Regions from separate parts of the Salinicoccus sesuvii genome, predicted to be linked through region 3. Evidence: predicted binding sites of a transcription regulator. Region 3 holds the regulator's gene; each other region holds the start of a gene.

The links. Region 3 encodes LexA, which represses DNA repair genes until DNA is damaged. Its sites were predicted from a motif close to CGAACATATGTTCG; they were not measured.
Region 1: the regulator LexA is predicted to act here: its motif matches at 1,404-1,417, upstream of ACFOJ8_RS04135 (Y-family DNA polymerase).
Region 2: the regulator LexA is predicted to act here: its motif matches at 1,283-1,296, upstream of ACFOJ8_RS04830 (YolD-like family protein).

What each region holds. Positions count from the first base shown of each region.
Region 1 covers NZ_JBHRWV010000002.1:288,176-294,207, forward strand. Annotated here, with positions in the region: gene ACFOJ8_RS04125 (LCP family protein) at 1-265, shown strand, start outside; gene ACFOJ8_RS04130 (cation diffusion facilitator family transporter) at 303-1,292, opposite strand; gene ACFOJ8_RS04135 (Y-family DNA polymerase) at 1,436-2,698, shown strand; gene ACFOJ8_RS04140 (aminoacyltransferase) at 2,941-4,200, shown strand; gene ACFOJ8_RS04145 (aminoacyltransferase) at 4,208-5,482, shown strand; gene ACFOJ8_RS04150 (peptidoglycan bridge formation glycyltransferase FemA/FemB family protein) at 5,509-6,032, shown strand, end outside.
Region 2 covers NZ_JBHRWV010000004.1:67,521-73,552, forward strand. Annotated here, with positions in the region: gene ACFOJ8_RS04820 (alpha-amylase) at 1-177, opposite strand, end outside; gene ACFOJ8_RS04825 (lactonase family protein) at 178-1,197, opposite strand; gene ACFOJ8_RS04830 (YolD-like family protein) at 1,302-1,724, shown strand; gene ACFOJ8_RS04835 (bifunctional 5,10-methylenetetrahydrofolate dehydrogenase/5,10-methenyltetrahydrofolate cyclohydrolase) at 1,761-2,633, opposite strand; gene rpmG (50S ribosomal protein L33) at 2,746-2,895, opposite strand; gene ACFOJ8_RS04845 (hypothetical protein) at 3,239-3,409, opposite strand; gene ACFOJ8_RS04850 (secondary thiamine-phosphate synthase enzyme YjbQ) at 3,607-4,005, opposite strand; gene ACFOJ8_RS04855 (DUF2188 domain-containing protein) at 4,075-4,491, shown strand; gene ACFOJ8_RS04860 (NAD/NADP-dependent octopine/nopaline dehydrogenase family protein) at 4,527-5,591, opposite strand; gene ACFOJ8_RS04865 ((deoxy)nucleoside triphosphate pyrophosphohydrolase) at 5,694-6,032, opposite strand, start outside.
Region 3 covers NZ_JBHRWV010000007.1:333,539-339,570, reverse strand. Annotated here, with positions in the region: gene panC (pantoate--beta-alanine ligase) at 1-461, shown strand, start outside; gene panD (aspartate 1-decarboxylase) at 436-837, shown strand; gene ACFOJ8_RS07500 (CAP domain-containing protein) at 886-1,875, shown strand; gene ACFOJ8_RS07495 (hypothetical protein) at 1,968-2,105, shown strand; gene lexA (transcriptional repressor LexA) at 2,198-2,812, opposite strand; gene ACFOJ8_RS07485 (hypothetical protein) at 2,952-3,200, shown strand; gene ACFOJ8_RS07480 (DUF896 domain-containing protein) at 3,274-3,504, shown strand; gene tkt (transketolase) at 3,522-5,507, shown strand; gene ACFOJ8_RS07470 (YneF family protein) at 5,574-5,834, shown strand; gene ACFOJ8_RS07465 (glutathione ABC transporter substrate-binding protein) at 5,995-6,032, shown strand, end outside.

The DNA.
Region 1 (6,032 bases), on a different contig from region 3:
GGTCGGTCACATCAACACCAGCATGAGTAACGGGGAACTTTATAGGATGATGGCGTCGTTTCTTGTGAGAAGTGACAAGAACATTGAGACACTGACTCTGCCAATCGAGCACACCTATCAATTTGTTGATGTGCCCCATGCAGGTAATGTCATTGATCTTGACTTTGAGACTAACAGCCAGTATGTCCATGATTTTCTCGAAGGTAACCTCGAAGACCCGGAGGCACTGGAACCGGAAGCGGAAAACACCACAACAGACCAATAGAAAGGGATGGCCCCCGGGGGCCATCCCTTTCTATTTTTTACCGCTCGTCCATTTCTTTTTGTGTCTCAGGCCACGTTCTCTGGCCGTCATCCAGTTCAAATTCCATATTCACATCCGTGACATGCTTTTGTTCCATGATCACCGCTTCGATCTCGTTTCGTATATCATTTACTTGCCGCGACGTGAGATCGGGATCGATCTCTGCAACGACTTCGACGTGCAGACTATCTCCTTCCTTTAGAACAAACAACTTTTTGATGTCTTTAATCGCCGCATGGCGTAGGACAATCTGGGAAATGCGTGCTTCCATATGCGGATCATGTTCACCGAGTACACCCGCTGCATTTTCCATGAACACTTTATAGACGATGTAGAACATCATCAAGCCGATAATGACCGATGCGATGCCTTCACTTGCGCCAAACCCTGTGAACCGGGCAATCAGTATGGCAGTGATGGCAAGTAGCGCACCGGCTGTAGCCACAGTATCTTCCATGAATACGAGTTTCGTTGCCGGTTTGGCACGTTTGATACAAAGGAAACTCTTTGTCAGCGGCTTCAGCCCGTCGTATGGCTGGTCTGCCTGCTGGAGCACTTCCTTGCCGGCCTTGTACAGAACAAAGCTCTCAAGAAGTGCAGCACCAGCAAGCACACCGATATTAATCAGCAGCATGGTCGTATCGGTCTCGGTCGGAAGCGGCGCCACGATATGATGGATGCCTTCCCGTATGGTCTCATATGACAATATTGCGACGACGATGATGGCGAATAGACAGACGAGGTTGACAAGTCTCCCGAAACCGAAAGGAAAGCGTGCTGTCGGTGCCTTCTTCGACAGGCTTGAACCGATGTAGACAAAAAGCTGATTGATGGCATCTCCGATGGAGTGCATCATTTCAGCGAACATCGCCACATTGGCAGTGAGCAGGAATGCCACGCCTTTAAGTCCTGCAATGATGAAGTTAACAATTGATGCAATGAGCGAAGATTTACTTCCTTGTTTGAGCAAACTGAAAATATCTTTCAATATGACCCACTCCCTTTGAAATATTGTATCACTTTATACCCGATTATCGGATGTTACCATCATTTATGTTTCGGTTCCAAGATTTTGTGATATGATAAATATAAAGGGTATCGAACATATGTTCCGTTTAAGGGGAGGGTACTATGTACAATTATCATATCTGTCCACATCGTCATGTTTTCTGTATCGATCAGAAGAGTTTTTTTGCCAGTGTGTCCTGCATGTTGAAGGGGTTGGACCCGATGACGACAAAGCTTGCGGTTGTTGCAGATACGAAAAGCCCAGGTGCCGTGGTGCTTGCAGCCACCCCTGAACTGAAAAAGCTCGGGATTAGAACCGGGTCTAGATTATTTGAAATTCCACAACGGAATGACATCTATATTATCAACCCTGCTATGAAGACATATCTCGACTACTCTACACGCATTACCGAGATTGCACTGAGGTACGTTGCGCCCCAGGATTTCCATCAATATTCGGTAGATGAGTTTTTTATGGATGTGACAGATAGTTTCCGGATTTTCAAAGACAGTCCGTATACACTTGCCAAAAGGATCCGGGCTGAAGTTTACCGCGAGACCGGCATCGATTGCGCGATTGGTATCGGTGAAAATATTTTACTCAGTAAGCTTTCGCTCGATATTGAAGCAAAACACGCAATGGATGGTATTGCTGAATGGCGGTATCACGATGTACCGGAGAAACTGTGGCCCATCAAACCGCTCCGCAAGTTTTGGGGGATAAACAAACGGAGCGAGATCAAGCTGAATGAACGGGGCATATTCTCAATAGGTGACTTGGCAAAGTATTCCCCCGTCCATCTAAAGCGCGACTTTGGCGTCGTTGGCATCGACTGGCACCTGCATGCGAACGGCATCGACTTCAGTACCATCAGAGAGAAGCATATCGCTCATTCCCCCTCTATAGTAAAGAGTCAGATACTCATGCGGGACTATCGATTGGAGGAAACATACGTTGTCATCTTGGAACATGTAGACGAAGTCACGCACCGGCTTAGAGTTTCTGGAAGGCTGGCAAGAACTGTGCAATTCGCTCTCGGCACAGCAGAAGGGAAAGTCTACCGTAAGCAGTTCACCATCCACGACGGCACACACGACGGTGATGTTATTATGAAGCGGATCTGGGCGCTGCTTGGCGCTATGGCGGATCCATATGCGTATTACCGTACTATAAGTATTTCACTGACGAATTTTATCCCGGCGCACATCAGACAGATTTCACTTTTTGATGACGTAGAGGCAGCAGAACGCCGTGATCGACTGCTGCAAACTGTCGATCGGCTCAAGGTCAAGTATGGCCAGCTCTCCGTCATGCGGGCATTGAGTTGTACGGCACCGTCTACATTAAAACTGCGGGAAGGCCTGATTGCTGGTCATAAAAGGTAAAACTCCTCCTAAAGGGTATAGGGATAGGGGCTCTTTGTTTCGCGTATGTGACGCATAGGCTCTCCCGAGTGGTATAATACATAGATGTATAGTTACCGGCTATAAGCTAAAGCGACGGATGGGTGGGCAAAACAGGCATTCAAAGGGCGAATTTGCCTGACGTCTTTTGAAAATCATGGAGATGACCCGGCAAATCTGATAATATAATCAAAGTATGAAAATTAGTTGACAGGAGTGCCATTATGCAATTTACAGAGTTGACCATAGAGGAATTCGACCAGTTTACCAGAACTCACTTCAGTCACTTCACCCAGACCAAAGAGAATTATCTACTGAAGCAATCTCAAGGAGTAGAGACGTATCTCGTCGGTGTGAAGGATGGGGAATCGATCAAGGCTGCGTGTCTTGTAACATTGACCCCAATGATGAAAGTATTCAAATACGCCTACAGCAACCGCGGTCCCGTGATGGATTACGCTGATAAACAGGTGTTCGATGTGTTTTTTGAAGGTCTGCATGCATTTTTGAAACCGAAGAAAGTCATGCACGTCAGAATTGATCCCTATGAAGTCATTAAGGAAAGAGATCATGATGGCGAGGTCCTCAATGACCGAGACAATGGGTATATCTTCGACCACTTCAAAGATCAAGGCTTCAAACACGATGGTTTCACTACAGGATTTGATCCGGTTCTGCAAATCCGGTGGCATTCGGTTCTTGAACTCGAAGGCAAAGATCCGAAGACGCTACTCGATGACATGGATAGCCTGAGGAAGCGGAACATCAAAAAAGCTCAAAAGCATGGACTCCACATCCGTTATCTGGAGCTTGATGAGATTGATGTATTTAGGAAATTCATGCGGGATACGTCGGAGAAGAAAGCATTCGTTGATCGTGATGATGCCTACTATATCAGTCGCAAAGAGCATTTTGGCGATAATGTCATCATTCCACTTGTGTATGTCAATCTGGATGAATACACCGCATCCATCGCAAAGGATAGGGATGCACTGGTTAAGAACATCGAGAAGACCAACAAAGATCTCGAAAAGGATCCAGATAATCAGAAAGCAGCAAAAAAAATCGGTAACTTCAAAGATCAGTTAAAGAATATAGAAGATAAGCTTGCTGAAGGAGAGGCACTAAGAGAAACGCATGGTGAAGAACTGCCAATCGCCAGCGCCTATTACTTCATCACGCCACACGAGGTCGTGTACCTGGCAGGAGGAAGCGATAATGATTTCAGACACTTTGCAGGTAGCTACTTGATCCAATGGCATATGATCAACTATGCACTGGAGAAGGGGATCGATCTGTATAACTTCTATGGCATCAGTGGCAACTTCTCCGAGGAAGCGGAGGACTATGGCGTCATCCAGTTCAAGCGCGGCTTCAATGCTAAAGTGTTCGAATATGCTGGTGACTTTACTAAACCGGTCAATGGACCCGCATACAACGCCTACAAGACGCTGACGAAATTAAGGGATAAGATAGGGAGGTAGCGGATAGATGAAATTTGTTGAGCTGACAGAGAGTCAATATAAAAACTATATCGAAAAAGGTGAGGAGTCCGCCTTCTTCCAGATGATAGAAAATAAAAGGAATCGCGAGATGGACAAGGATAAGGTGCGACTCCTTGGTGTCAAGGACGAGGCGGGGACTGTAGTCGCTGCGTGCCTTTTCACCTTGAAGAAGACCGTGATGGGCAAGTATTTCTACTATTCGAACCGCGGGCCGGTTCTTGACTACCATAACCATGAACTCGTCCGTTTCTTTCTCCAGGGGCTTACGCAGTACTTGAAGAAGAACAACGGACTTTATGTCAAGCTGGACCCGAACTGGATCTACCAAAAATACGATAAGGACGTTAACCCGAAAACGGATTATCCTGAGCAGGATGCGCTGATTGAAATAATGGAAGCGGAAGGTTATGCGCACCAGGGGTTCACACGCGGATACTCAAGAACATCACAGGCGCGCTGGATGAGTGTGCTGGATCTTTCAGGGTACAACGAAAACAGTCTGCTGAAATCCTTTGATTCCCAGAGGAAGCGGAATATAAAGAAAGCCGAGAAATATGGGGTTCAGATCAGGTTTCTTGAACTCGATGAGATTGATATATTCCTCAAACTGTACTTGGATACGAGCGAGCGGCAAAGCTTTTTCACACCGCCGGATCCACAAAAATACTATTCAAACCTCAAAAAAGCATATGGCGATAAGATTATTATGCCATTGGCCTATATAGAATTGGACAAGTACATCAGTAACCTTTCGGATGGCATTGAGAATGCTGAGTCTAAACGCAACCAGCTGATGGAGAAGGATACGAAGAATGAGAAGACGCTTAACAAGATCAATGAACTCGATAAACAGATCGATAAGATGAGCGAAGACCGTATGCAAGCAAGTGAACTGCGCAAGAATGAAGGCAATGTACTGAATCTTGCTTCTGGTATCTATTTTGAAACACCGTATGAAATGGTCTACCATTCTGGTGCGAGTTCCACTGCATTTTCTCAGTTCGTAGGCCCTTACATGATGCACTTCGAAATGATGAAGTATTGCATGAATAAAGGCATCAGCCGATACAACTTCTACGGTGTAAGCGGAGATTTCTCAGAAGACGGCGAAGATTATGGGGTCTATCGTTTCAAGCGTGGTTTCAATGCGGAAATCGAGGAGCTAGTCGGAGACTTTGTAAAGGTCATCAGTAAAATGCCTTATAATGTTTATAAAGTGAAGCGGAAGATTGAGCAGAAGAGAGCTGCAAAATCCAATTGACCATCACAGGAAAGGTTGTCCCAAATATGAGAACATCACCCATCCAGCCAGAGACTTTCAAAGCATTCATGGCCGAGTACGACAGTTATGCTCACTATATGCATGATTCGCTGTATTATGACTATATTTCAGAGGTTCAGGATACCCACATCCTTGGATTATATGAAGCGGATGCGCTTATCGGAGTTTCTATGATTAGTGGCCGTTCTGTACTGAAGCGGTACAGAATTTTCACGTCTCATGCCGGACCGTTGATCCAGCCGTTCTCGAATGAAAGACTGAAGTTTTTCCTAAAAGAGATTGATGCGTACGCAAAAAAGCAGGGTGCGATCAAAATGGTCCATTCTCCTTACCAGATTTATCAGATGCGCAATAGCGACGGCGAAGCAATCGATAGCGAATTGAACAACCCTGAGATCATGGAAGTATACAGCAGCCTTGGGTATAGCCACAATGGATTTACAAAGCAACTGGTGACTAGTGAGATGCTGAGATATCAAGCTGTGCTCGATATCAGTAGGGATGAAGATGCACTTATAAAAAGTATGGA
Region 2 (6,032 bases), on a different contig from region 3:
ATCGAGATAATTTGTCGTCTCGGCCTGATCGAAACATCCCGGGTGGAAGATTTCTTTCAGTGTATGATCGACGATGACGCGTTCCGACGAGCTTGTACGGTCTGCCAGAGGCAGAAACAGCACAAGCATCGCAAGCAGAACAAGTACAAGAGTAATCCATATACTTTTTCTATTCATTTAGAGGAATCCGACGAAGACGCCTTCCGGTGCTTCAACTTCGCCTTCTTGACGTTCAATAGTGCCGTCCTCGTTAATTTTGAACAGCACCACATTGTGGGAACGTTCGTGAGCACAAACCAGATATTCTCCATCAGGTGTTATATTAAAGTCTCGTGGCCAGTCTCCATTGGTAGATTCGATTTGAGTACGTTTGAGCGTTTTGCCATCCGACTCAATTTCGAATACAGCGATGCTGTTGTGTCCTCTATTCGAGACGTAGATGTATTTACCGTTCGGGTGCTTGCGTATCGCACTCCCCTGGGAATGGCCGTCGAAAGACTCAGGGAGTGCAGAATACGTTTCGATTGGGAAGAATTCGCCGTCGTGATAGTTCGCAACGATGACTTCATTGGAAAGTTCCGTAAAGATATACGCATATTTCCCACCGTCTCCAAAGACAAGGTGTCTTGGACCGCTCCCTGCAGCAACTTTGCTTTCGGAGACCTTTTCAAGTCTATCTTCTTTGATTTCGAGCGTGACAATTTTGTCTGCTCCGAGATCGACAGCCGCAATATACTTGAGGTCCGGCGTTTCGACGACGAAGTGGGAGTGCGGATTGTCCTGACGTTCGTGAGGCCCGTCCCCTTCTACCTGGAAAACATCCAGTCGCTCTGTCACGATACCGCGAGAATCCACACGATACAGTCTGATTTCACCCGACAGATAAACCGCATCTACCAAATAGTTCTGATCCGATGTGAGTGTTAGATGGCACCCGGATGCCCCTTCCTCGAGACAGTCTTCGATAAAACGCAGTTCGCCTGCTTCAAAATCATTCACACCGAACGTAGCAATACCTGCTTTCGTCCTACCTTGCTTTACTGCATAGATGCGATCGTTCCTTATATCCAGGTAAGTCGCATTGGGAGATTCCGCTGCCTCTTCTACCGAAACGAGCTTGCCCGCTTCAGTATCCAGTTCAAATTTGTAGATACCTTTGCCGTGTTCTTTAGTATAGGTGCCAACATACCCAATCATTGATATTCCTCCTACAATTTTTCTATTATCTTAGCATACCAGTAACCATACCCTAAATGAAAAGAATTAATACCTCTTGAAATACAGAACATATGTTCGTATAATTGAAACAGATAAACGAACAGGCAGGGAAGGGGATGCGTATGGATTACCGTAAATTACCAATTGAAGATCTCGATTCGAATATTCCGCAAGGACGCGGAATGATCAAGTGGGCGCCCTTTGCCACTATGCCCGAACAGTTTGAGAAAATTGCTAGTATGATTGAAGATCAGATGAAAGTGGAGCGGCCGATCTTGTCAGATGACCGCCTCGAAGAAATGAACCGTATTCTGAAGCGAGCCCTCCGAGAAAAACGGAGTGTCAGAGTAGAATATTACTATGATGGCTTTCGTTTTCACACCGACTTAAAACTGATTCAAGTTGATGCATGGAGCATGGTGCTCATCGGCCAACCGATGGACAAGACAGATGAGGAAATGGTATTCATTTCGTTCATTGACGTGCTCAACGTCGTCATGATTTGAAAAAGCCACGCAGAAAAATTTCTGCGTGGCTCCAAATCAGCGCTCCAAGAAGAGTACTGGCTCTTTTTGATAGTCTGTCGCTAGCATCAGATGGTAGACAAGGACAGTAGTCGTAATGGCCCCAATGCCACCCGGCACGGGCGTAATGAATGACGTTTTGTCCTTGACTGCTTCAAAGTTTACGTCACCAACCATTTTACCTGCATCATTGAAGTTGATACCGACATCCACGACCACCGCCCCCTCCCTGACATGTTCGGGACCGATAAGATTGATGACACCTGCTGCACTGATGATGATATCTGCATCCTTGCATCTCTTGATTAAGTCATCAGTGTATACATTGCATATCGTCACTGTGGCGTTACGATTCATCAACATTAGAGAAAGCGGCTTACCAACAACGGCGCTTGCTCCGACCACTGTAACATTCTTACCTTCGAGATCAATATCATAGAAGTCGAGCATTTCTATCACGCCTGCTGGTGTACAGGGTTCCAGCCGGTTGCGTTCCCCCGTCAGAACCTGTCCTAGATTGAACGGGGTCATCCCATCGATATCCTTGATCGGGTTCATCAGCTCCACAACACGTCTCATATCGATGTGGTCAGGCAACGGCTGCAACAGCAATATACCGTTGATGGCATAGTCCTCGTTGATTTCACGAAATTTAGTTAGAAATGCCCTATTCGAAATGTCATCTGGAAAATGGAACTGCTCTGTATCGATGGACAGCTTCTCAAACCGCTTCATCGCCGCCCTTTCGTACGATATGGCATCTGATAGCTCACCAACCCTTACAAACGCGACTTTCGGTCTGATTCCATGCTTTCTTGATTCCTCTACCGCATCTTTTATACCTTCCGACAGATGTGCCGCAACTGCTTTGCCATCCATGATCGTCGTCATAAAAAAGCTCCTTTATCCCTTTTACTCAATATAACATAGTGTATTGATTGGGATGCAGTGAAAACAGGCATCGCGATAAATAAAAAGCCACCCCGGAGGGTGGCAGATCCAATTATTTTGTTTCACGGTGGATCGTGTATTTGTTCAGTCTTGGGGAGAATTTCTTCATTTCGATACGCTCAGGATTGTTTCTTTTGTTCTTAGTCGTAATGTAGTTACGATCTCCACTTTCAGTGCAAGCCAAAGTTACATTTACTCTCATTGATTTCGCCTCCTTTACTCTTTACCTATTCCGCTGTGCGGTGAGGAACATCCAATTGGAATAATATTTTTATTATACCATGTCCGGAAATCGATTAACAGATGTCTCGGACCCCATTTCAACTGGCCAGTTGATCATCCTATGAAAGGATGAAACGATGGTAATCAATGCTGGTGTGTCCCTCGTCTACATTGAACCGCCTTAACCATTTTAAAGGTTTTCACGATTTTTTTCAACACTTTTATCGCATACCTACTAAATCAATAAAAGTAATAAGCCTACCTACCCCCTCGGCGTTACTCCCCACATAATAAAAGGCTGACTATCGAAAGTCAGCCTTCTATTATTTAGTTTCTGCTTCAATTTCACGTTTGAGCTTTTCTGTGAAATCTTTGATCTCTTCGACATCCTTCTTTAGGAAGAAAGCAACCACCACTGCAACGATCGTTGTGATGATAGCAAGCACCGCTGTTACTTTAAGTAATAGACCAAGTATTGATTTTATAAGTTCCATATAGACCTCCAAGAAGTTATTTAATCTACTCTACCCAAATTCCAAGAGGTTAATTCCAAAAAAATATAAAATACAGGGTTGAAATTTATCAGAAAATTCAGTACAGTAGAGGCAGTTAATTCGTATTAACTGACTCTATTCCATTTTCTCATAAAATTTCTCCTATTTTTTCCTGCACTCGACCAGTGCAGGTTTTTTTACCCCTCGATAACTTTGATGTATACTGTCCGCGTCCTCGGACCATCAAATTCCGCAAAATAGGTGCTCTGCCAAGTGCCATAGATGACTTTACCATCTTCAATGATCAATGTTTCACTGGCGCCAGTCAAAGAAGACTTCATATGCGAATCCGAATTGCCTTCAGCATGTCTGTATTCATTCTTATTATCGAATGTCTGATTCATTCCGTAGACAAGATCCCGCGTTACATCCGGGTCCGCATTCTCATTGATTGTGATACCCGCTGTTGTATGCGGCGTGAATACAGTAATGATCCCCGACCTTACGCCACTTTTCTCGAGCGCCTGATCAACCAGCGTATCGATATTAATATATTCCGATCTGTGATTGGAGGTTACATTGAATGTGTAGAGCATGTTATCACCTTTAACTTTATGATTTATGGGTACTATACTACTAGAAAATCAAAAAAAGGAGAAATGATAATGCCTTATTCAATGGACGACTATCCGGATTCACTAAAGAACATGGAGAAGCTTGAAAGGAAAAAGGCGATCGACATTATCAATGCGCTGCTTGAAGAAGGTTACGATGATGGGCGTGCCATTCCAATTGGTACAGAGCAAGCAAAAGAATGGTATTCTGATGCTTCCAAAAAAGAACTCGACGCACTAAAAGATAAAGATGTCACAGAACACGAAGATGACCCTGGACAGCAAGGTGGGAAGATTGCTGATAATGATGTCGAAGTATTTTTTGAAGATGATGAATGGAAAGTTCAGACCAAAGGAGCGAAGCGTCCAAGCAACACTTACGACAACAAGAGTGACGCTAAGAACCGAGCTGAGGAGATTGCCAAGAACCGAGGTTCCGATACCATCATCCACAATAAAAACGACTAATACAAAATCCCCGACCGTCGCAGTCGGGGATTTATTTATACTTGGAGATTCAAGTCGCGCGTCTTATCGAGACCCATTTTATCGATTGTCAGTCCTTCTCTATCGAAGTCCATTTCAAGCATAAGAGAAGTTAAGTGGATGATTGAATCGATCGCCGGCGTCTTTACTGATGCCGCTTCTGCAATGCTTTTCCATAATACGAGCCCATATCCAACATCCTCAACAATATAACGGTTGTTCAAAGTGACTGGACCCACCAAGTCTTTTAGTATAGGACTTTCATTATATTGATCCTTAAGTGGCTTATCCGGCTCAAAGTAAGTGCTACGCTCCGAACGTGCAGATTTATCAAGTACCTCAAACCCGAGCACTTCACATACTTCCTGGCGTTCTTTGTCTATCGCTTCGATTACTTTGACTGTATGATGTGTTACGCCATCACGGTAGAGATAAAATGTATCGCCGTGATTGTCGATATAGCCTGTGTTTAGAATAGATGGTGCCGGGTGACTTTCCGGATTGCCATTGTTCAACGCCGTTTCTATGATATTTTGTGCCGGCACAAGGGTATCGTAGAGGACTGTGAGCGTCTCCATCATCTTTCCTGTATCGCTACTCGGGTATGCGCTGAAAAGATTATGCTTACTTTTAAGAATGACGTCGGCATCGTTTTGCTCGTAGTCATACCTTGCAGCATAAGTCAGCGACATGGACTCACCGATCAGTACGTTGACTTCCGGACGTTTCTCCTTGAGCAAGTTGCTGAGTACCATACTATTCATTGCGCTGGCACCATTGATAAAGATCATCTGCCCGTCCTCAAGATAAGGGATAATCTCACCAAACATCTGAGAGAGTATATGTGTCGGTAGGCAGGTCATTATCACTTCAGCATCTTTCACCGCTTCAAGTGGATCTTGCGTGAAATGATGAAGATAAAGTGGCTCTCCTTTATAATTGACCCTGCCTTGCATGATGTCTGTGTGTGGATCTTTCAATGCCTGCAGGGAATGGTATAGTGTCACTTTGTGGCCTCTTGAGGTCAGATCAGCCGCTGCGACAATACCACCATTTCCTGCGCCAACTATGGAAACCTTCATTAAAATGGAACACTCCTTAAAATTTTATAAGGCTGATTATACTGAAAATTCTTATTTTATGCCACTATAAAGCCCAGACTATCCAGTCTGGGCAAGTTGTTTCTATTTTTCTATGCTGCCATCTCTGATCAGCTCAATTGCTGGAATGTCAGCAGGTGCCCAGTTGAGGGCATCTATATTTCTGCGGGGCAGCCATTTCATGTCCACATGTTCGAGTAGCTGAATCTCTCCTGCAAGATGCTTAGCATAATACGTTGTAAGCTCAACGGTACCAAAATCATATTCATGTACAGTTGTCGTTATCTTGTCTCCTACCTCTATACTACAGTCCATTTCTTCTTTCAGTTCACGCTTCAATGCTGCGCGCGGTGCTTCCCCTGCTTCGATTTTGCCGCCAGGGAACTCCCACATCAAGGGGAGACTTTTTCCTTTCGGTCTTTG
Region 3 (6,032 bases):
ATATTATTCGTCCTGATTACGCTGTATTTGGAGAGAAGGATCGCCAGCAACTGATGATTATTAAACGGATGACCGAGGACTTCAATCATGACATAAAAATCATTGGTGTACCGACTGAGCGTGAATCTGATGGTCTGGCAAAGAGTAGCCGGAACGTCAACTTATCCGAGGCAGAGCGCAAAGAGGCTGCCGCGATTAATCAGGCACTGCTTTTGGGGAGAGATCTGATTCAGGAAGGTACAACTGATGCTAAAGCTGTTAAATCCCACATTGAAGCGCATATCATGGATCATACTTCAGGGACGATTGACGACTTGCAGATTTTTACGCACCCCGATCTTAATCCTGTTCAAATCATAGCGGGAGATGCTATAATATTCATTGCTGTTAAGTTTGAAAGAACACGGTTAATAGATAATGTGATGGTGATGAAAAATGATCAGAACAATGATGAACGGTAAAATACACCGTGCAGTCGTGACTGAAGCCAACTTGAATTACGTTGGCAGCATTACGATTGATCCGGTACTTCTTGAAGCAGCGAACATTCTGCCAAATGAGAAGGTTCAAATCGTCAATAACAACAACGGGGAACGGCTTGAAACCTACGTCATCGAAGGTGAGAGAGGTTCGAACGAAATATGTTTGAATGGTGCCGCCGCTAGAAAAGTGCAGGTTGGAGATGTCATTATCATTATCAGCTATGTGCAGGTCGAGGAAGCAGAGCTTGCCGGCTTTGAACCAAATGTAGTAATTGTGGACGCGCAGAACAATATTGTAGATCCCCAGTACTTTGAAAAAAGACAAACCGAATATACACATCATGGAAGTAATTAGACATCTGTTTAATTGCTTTTTTTGAACTTTTCTAATGGAGGTGCATTCATGCTCGGCAAACTTTTCTTTATTATTTTCATATATATCGCTTCTACGTTTCTTGCGCCGGTAGTACAGTCCTATGATTTTGAGGATGGGTTCAACCGCAGCTATCTCAGTGGCTGGCTTGAGGAAAACATCTACCCGACGTATGATATGAGCGAAATACAAGAAGTTAATAGTGAACAAACACAAGAAGTGGCAATTAATCTCGGCACCCAATACGAAGTGGAAGATCAGGAAGTGCTGGAGAGCGAATATGCAGGGCAATTTGTGGTTGAGAACGATTACGGTATGTTCCGAATGGTGCTTATCAATGACGGTAAGGTCACAGGTGCCTATACGAACAGCGATGATGTTTCGATTGATACAATCAATATGGAAGGCATGGATCGTGAAAGTGTCAGAGAGATTTACGGAGAGCCGGTGGAGTCGATAAAAAAAGGCTGGAAACGCCTCAGGGTCACAAATGAGGAATACGAAGTCTATGACCTTAAGGACCGTTACGTTTACTTTTTCTATGATTTACACGACTCAGAGAAGGTGAATGGGGTTCTGATGCTTTCAAAAGATGAAATACGTGAAACCGAAACACTTTATAACCATCCTCCTACTGAAGATAATTCCAGAATGAACCACTTGCTGATTAATGCAACGAGATACGAATATGGATTTAACCCTCTGGAAGTAGACCAGCAGGCTGCGGATGCAGCACTTGGGCATAGTGAAGATATGGCTGAGCGGGATTATTTTAATCATGACTCCCCTGATGGAGAGACACTGAAAGATCGTATAGAAGCAGCGGATGTATCTTATAGAATGGCCGGGGAGAATATCGCGATGGGGCACACGTCTACGATCTTTTCTCACCATAGTCTAATGAACTCCTTAGACCATCGTGTCAATACGCTAAAACCTGAATTTACACATCTTGGTGTTGGCACAGCTTATAATGATGACGATATTCCTTACTATACTGAAAACTATGTATATAGGTGATGTGACACCAATGGGGTAAAAGTACTCCATTAAATGCGTTTCGAAATGCGCCCAAGGGGAATCTATCAGTAGACACTGCAGGTGTAATGGAAATGGTTATTACCTTCCTACTACCCATCCTGATAGATCGAGAGAACGAGGGGATGCAATTGAACACTAAAACGCAAGAAAACAATACAAAAGATTCCACAGATATTTTAGAACAAGTCAAAATAATACTTGGTAGATAGAAATCAGCAGTAAAAAACAATTACAGGATGGCATTGGAAGGACATAATAAAAAGGGCGCACAAGCGCCCTTTTAATATGTCCATTTTTATTGCTAGAATGAGCGGAACAGTCCAACGACTTTACCGAGTACCGTGACACTCTCGACAATGATCGGTTCCATGGATGCATTCTCAGGTTGAAGCCTATAATATCCATTTTCTTTATAGAAACGTTTGACTGTAGCTTCATCTTCTTCAGTCATGGCGACAATGATATCGCCGTTATGGGCGATATTTTGTTTGCGCACAATAACGCGATCACCATCATGGATGCCGGCTTCAATCATACTGTCGCCGGATACATTAAGCAGGAAGATTTCGCTATTGTGGTTGGCTGTGAAGTGTTCCGGTAAAGGAAAGTATTCATCAATATTCTCCACAGCTGTGATTGGAAGTCCTGCTGTGACTTTGCCGAGTACAGGGACTTGAATGACTGCGCTGTACTGGTCGTTTTCTTCTGTAATAATTTCAATTGCTCTTGGCTTAGTTGGATCTCTCTTGATGTAGCCCTTTTCTTGTAGTTTCGCGAGATGTCCGTGAACTGTTGAACTTGACTGAAGACCCACTGCGTTTCCAATCTCTCTCACACTTGGCGGATAGCCTTTTTCTTGAACGGTAGTTTTTATAAATTGATATATTTGCTTTTGTCTATCTGTTAGCGCCTTCATATATATACCTCCGACTCATTATATATACGATTTTAACATATCCATCCCCAGGTTACAAACGTTTGTTCGTAATTCTATTGACCCGGAACACGCGTTCTGTTATTATGTTTATACAAACATATGTTCTGGAGGGAATTTTATGACAATGAAGGAATTAAAGCTATTGAGTGCGATTTTTGCATTTGCGCTAGTTGCCGGTCTTATATTCATGTTCGACTCCCATAAAATAGAGAACACACATTCCAATGTAGTGTATATAGATGAGTTTGAAGTAATCACTGAAGAATCGCCTATGGTGGCTGAAGAGGAAACGGATGTTCTGGAAGAACACTATAAGGAACGGACCCCAATCGACCAGATGATGGAATTGATCGGACTAATAGAATAAACCGCCAAGTATGAGAATGGTCTCATACTTTTTTTTATGGTAAATTATAAGGGAGTGGACAGGAGGTTTCAGCATGTTGGAAAAAGAAAAATTACAGCGTATCAACACTTTAGCTGCCAAAAAGAAAACAGGTAGCATTGAAAAGAACGAACTGGAAGAATTGAAGGGCCTAAGGGGAGAATATTTGAAAAACTTCAGGTCATCTTTCAGGGCGCAGGTCGAGAACACGAAAGTGATCGATCCTGAAGGAAACGATGTAACACCTGAAAAACTCAAGCGAATTCAAGAAGATAAAAAACAGTGACTAAAGGAGCATATGAAATGACATTCGATAAAACGGATCAGCTAGCAGTCAATACAATCAGAACACTTTCAATCGATGCGATCGAAAAGGCGAATTCCGGACACCCGGGTCTACCGATGGGTGCAGCACCGATGGCCTATACCCTATGGAGTCGTCACCTGAATTTCAATCCTAACTCAATGGCATGGTTCAACAGGGACCGTTTCGTACTTAGTGCTGGACATGGCTCAATGCTCATATACAGTCTGCTGCATCTGAGCGGTGCGCTTGAAATGGATGAAATCAAGAATTTCAGGCAGTATGAGTCTAAAACACCAGGACACCCTGAGTTTAAACACACAGAAGGTGTAGAAATCACGACCGGACCACTTGGACAGGGATTCGCAATGAGCGTGGGTATGGCAATGGCCGAGAAACACCTGGCTGCCAGATTCAATCGTGAAAACTATGATGTTGTAGACCACTACACTTATGTTGTAGCAAGTGACGGTGATCTGATGGAAGGTATCTCTCATGAAGCGGCTTCATTAGCTGGGCACCTCGCTCTCGACAAATTGATTGTGCTTTACGACTCCAATGACATTTCTCTTGATGGGGATCTTGATAAGAGTTTCTCTGAAGATATTAAAAAGCGTTTTGAAGGATATAACTGGAATTATATTAAAGTAGATGATGGTAACGATGTGGAACAAATCGATCAAGCCATCACAGAAGCAAAATCAGCCAATCAGCCGACGATGATCGAAGTGAAAACAATCATCGGGTATGGTGCGCCTAACAAACAAGGTAAAAGTGCTTCCCACGGCGCGCCACTTGGTGCAGATGAACGCAAAGCAGCGTTCGAATACTATGGTTTTGATCCTGAAGAAACTTTCAAGGTTGATGCTTCCGTCTACGATCGTTTCAGCGAAACGATGAAACAGAGAAGCAATGAGAAGGAAGAAGCTTGGAATAAGATGATGGAAGCATACCAGGAGGAGCATGGTGAGCTCTATAAAGAACTAGATGATGCGATCAATCACCGTCTGCAGGAAGATTATGATAAGGACATGCCTTTCTATGAAGCAGGTGACTCAAAAGCGACACGTGCCACTTCAAGTGAAATGATTCAGGCTCTCTCTAGGAGTGTGCCGACATTGTTTGGCGGTGCGGCCGATCTTGCAAGCAGTAACAAGACAAATGTAGTAGACCAAGAGGACTTCGACCACAATAACTACGGTGGACGCAATGTATGGTTCGGTGTGAGAGAATTTGGTATGGCGGCAGCGCTCAATGGTATGGCGGCACACGGCGGTATCTATCCATATGGCGGTACATTCTTTGTATTCAGTGACTATATGAAGCCGGCAATTCGTCTTAGTGCCCTGATGAAACTGCCAGTGACCTATGTGTTGACACATGATTCTATCGCAGTAGGTGAAGATGGTCCAACACACGAGCCAATCGAACAGCTAGCGGGATTGAGAGCCATTCCGAATCTGAATACAATTCGTCCAGCAGAAGGTAACGAAACTCGTGCAGCATGGAAAGTGGCTATGGAAGCAGAAGATGCACCGACAGCACTCGTGCTCACACGTCAAAATGTCGAAGCACTCGACCTTCCTTACGAGACCATAGAGACAGGTGTCAAAAAGGGCGGCTATCTTGTGTACGACAAAGGTGATGATGCCATTCTTTTCGCATCCGGTAGTGAAGTGCCGTTGGCAGTTAAAGCAGCGGAGCAACTCGAGGCGCAAAATGTGAATGTCAAAGTCGCTTCCATTCCTAACATGCAGCAGTTCTTAAAACAAGATGCAGAGTATATCGAAAGCGTATTGAACACCCATATTGAAAATCGTACAGCGATAGAAATGGCAGCAAGTCTCGGCTGGCATCGCTTCATCGGCATGAACGGTAAAATCCACGCAATCGACACTTACGGTGCCAGTGCACCAGGAGATGTTGTGATTGAGAAGTACGGATTCACCGTCGAGCGTGTATTGGGTACGGTCCTCGATAAATAATCTGTTGAAAACCACCTGCTTTTAATGTAAACTTTATTATGGTCTACGAAGAAAGAGGTGAGCAGTTTGGCTACTTGGATTTGGATAGTAATTGTTACAGTTGCGCTCATCGGTGGCGTTGCCCTTGGATTCTTTTTAGCAAGAAAGTACATGATGGACTATCTTGAAAAGAACCCGCCGATTAATGAGGAAATGCTCAGAATGATGATGATGCAAATGGGACAGAAGCCTTCCCAGAAGAAGATAAACCAGATGATGTCAATGATGAACAAGTCAGCGACAGATACAAAATCGGCTAAAGATCGTATGAAAGCTTCAAAAAAATAAAATTTGACCCGTCTGCATCTGCAGGCGGGTTATTTTTATATGAAGTAATAGATATTATTGTTACTTCATTATGCTAAAAATTCTCATTATTTCGAATAATTATTGAAGCAAGACTGTGGTTCATATATACTTAAATCAGAATAACAAAGGGGGAACTTGAATGACCAGAAGATTTTCAATGATGTTTTTTGTATTAAT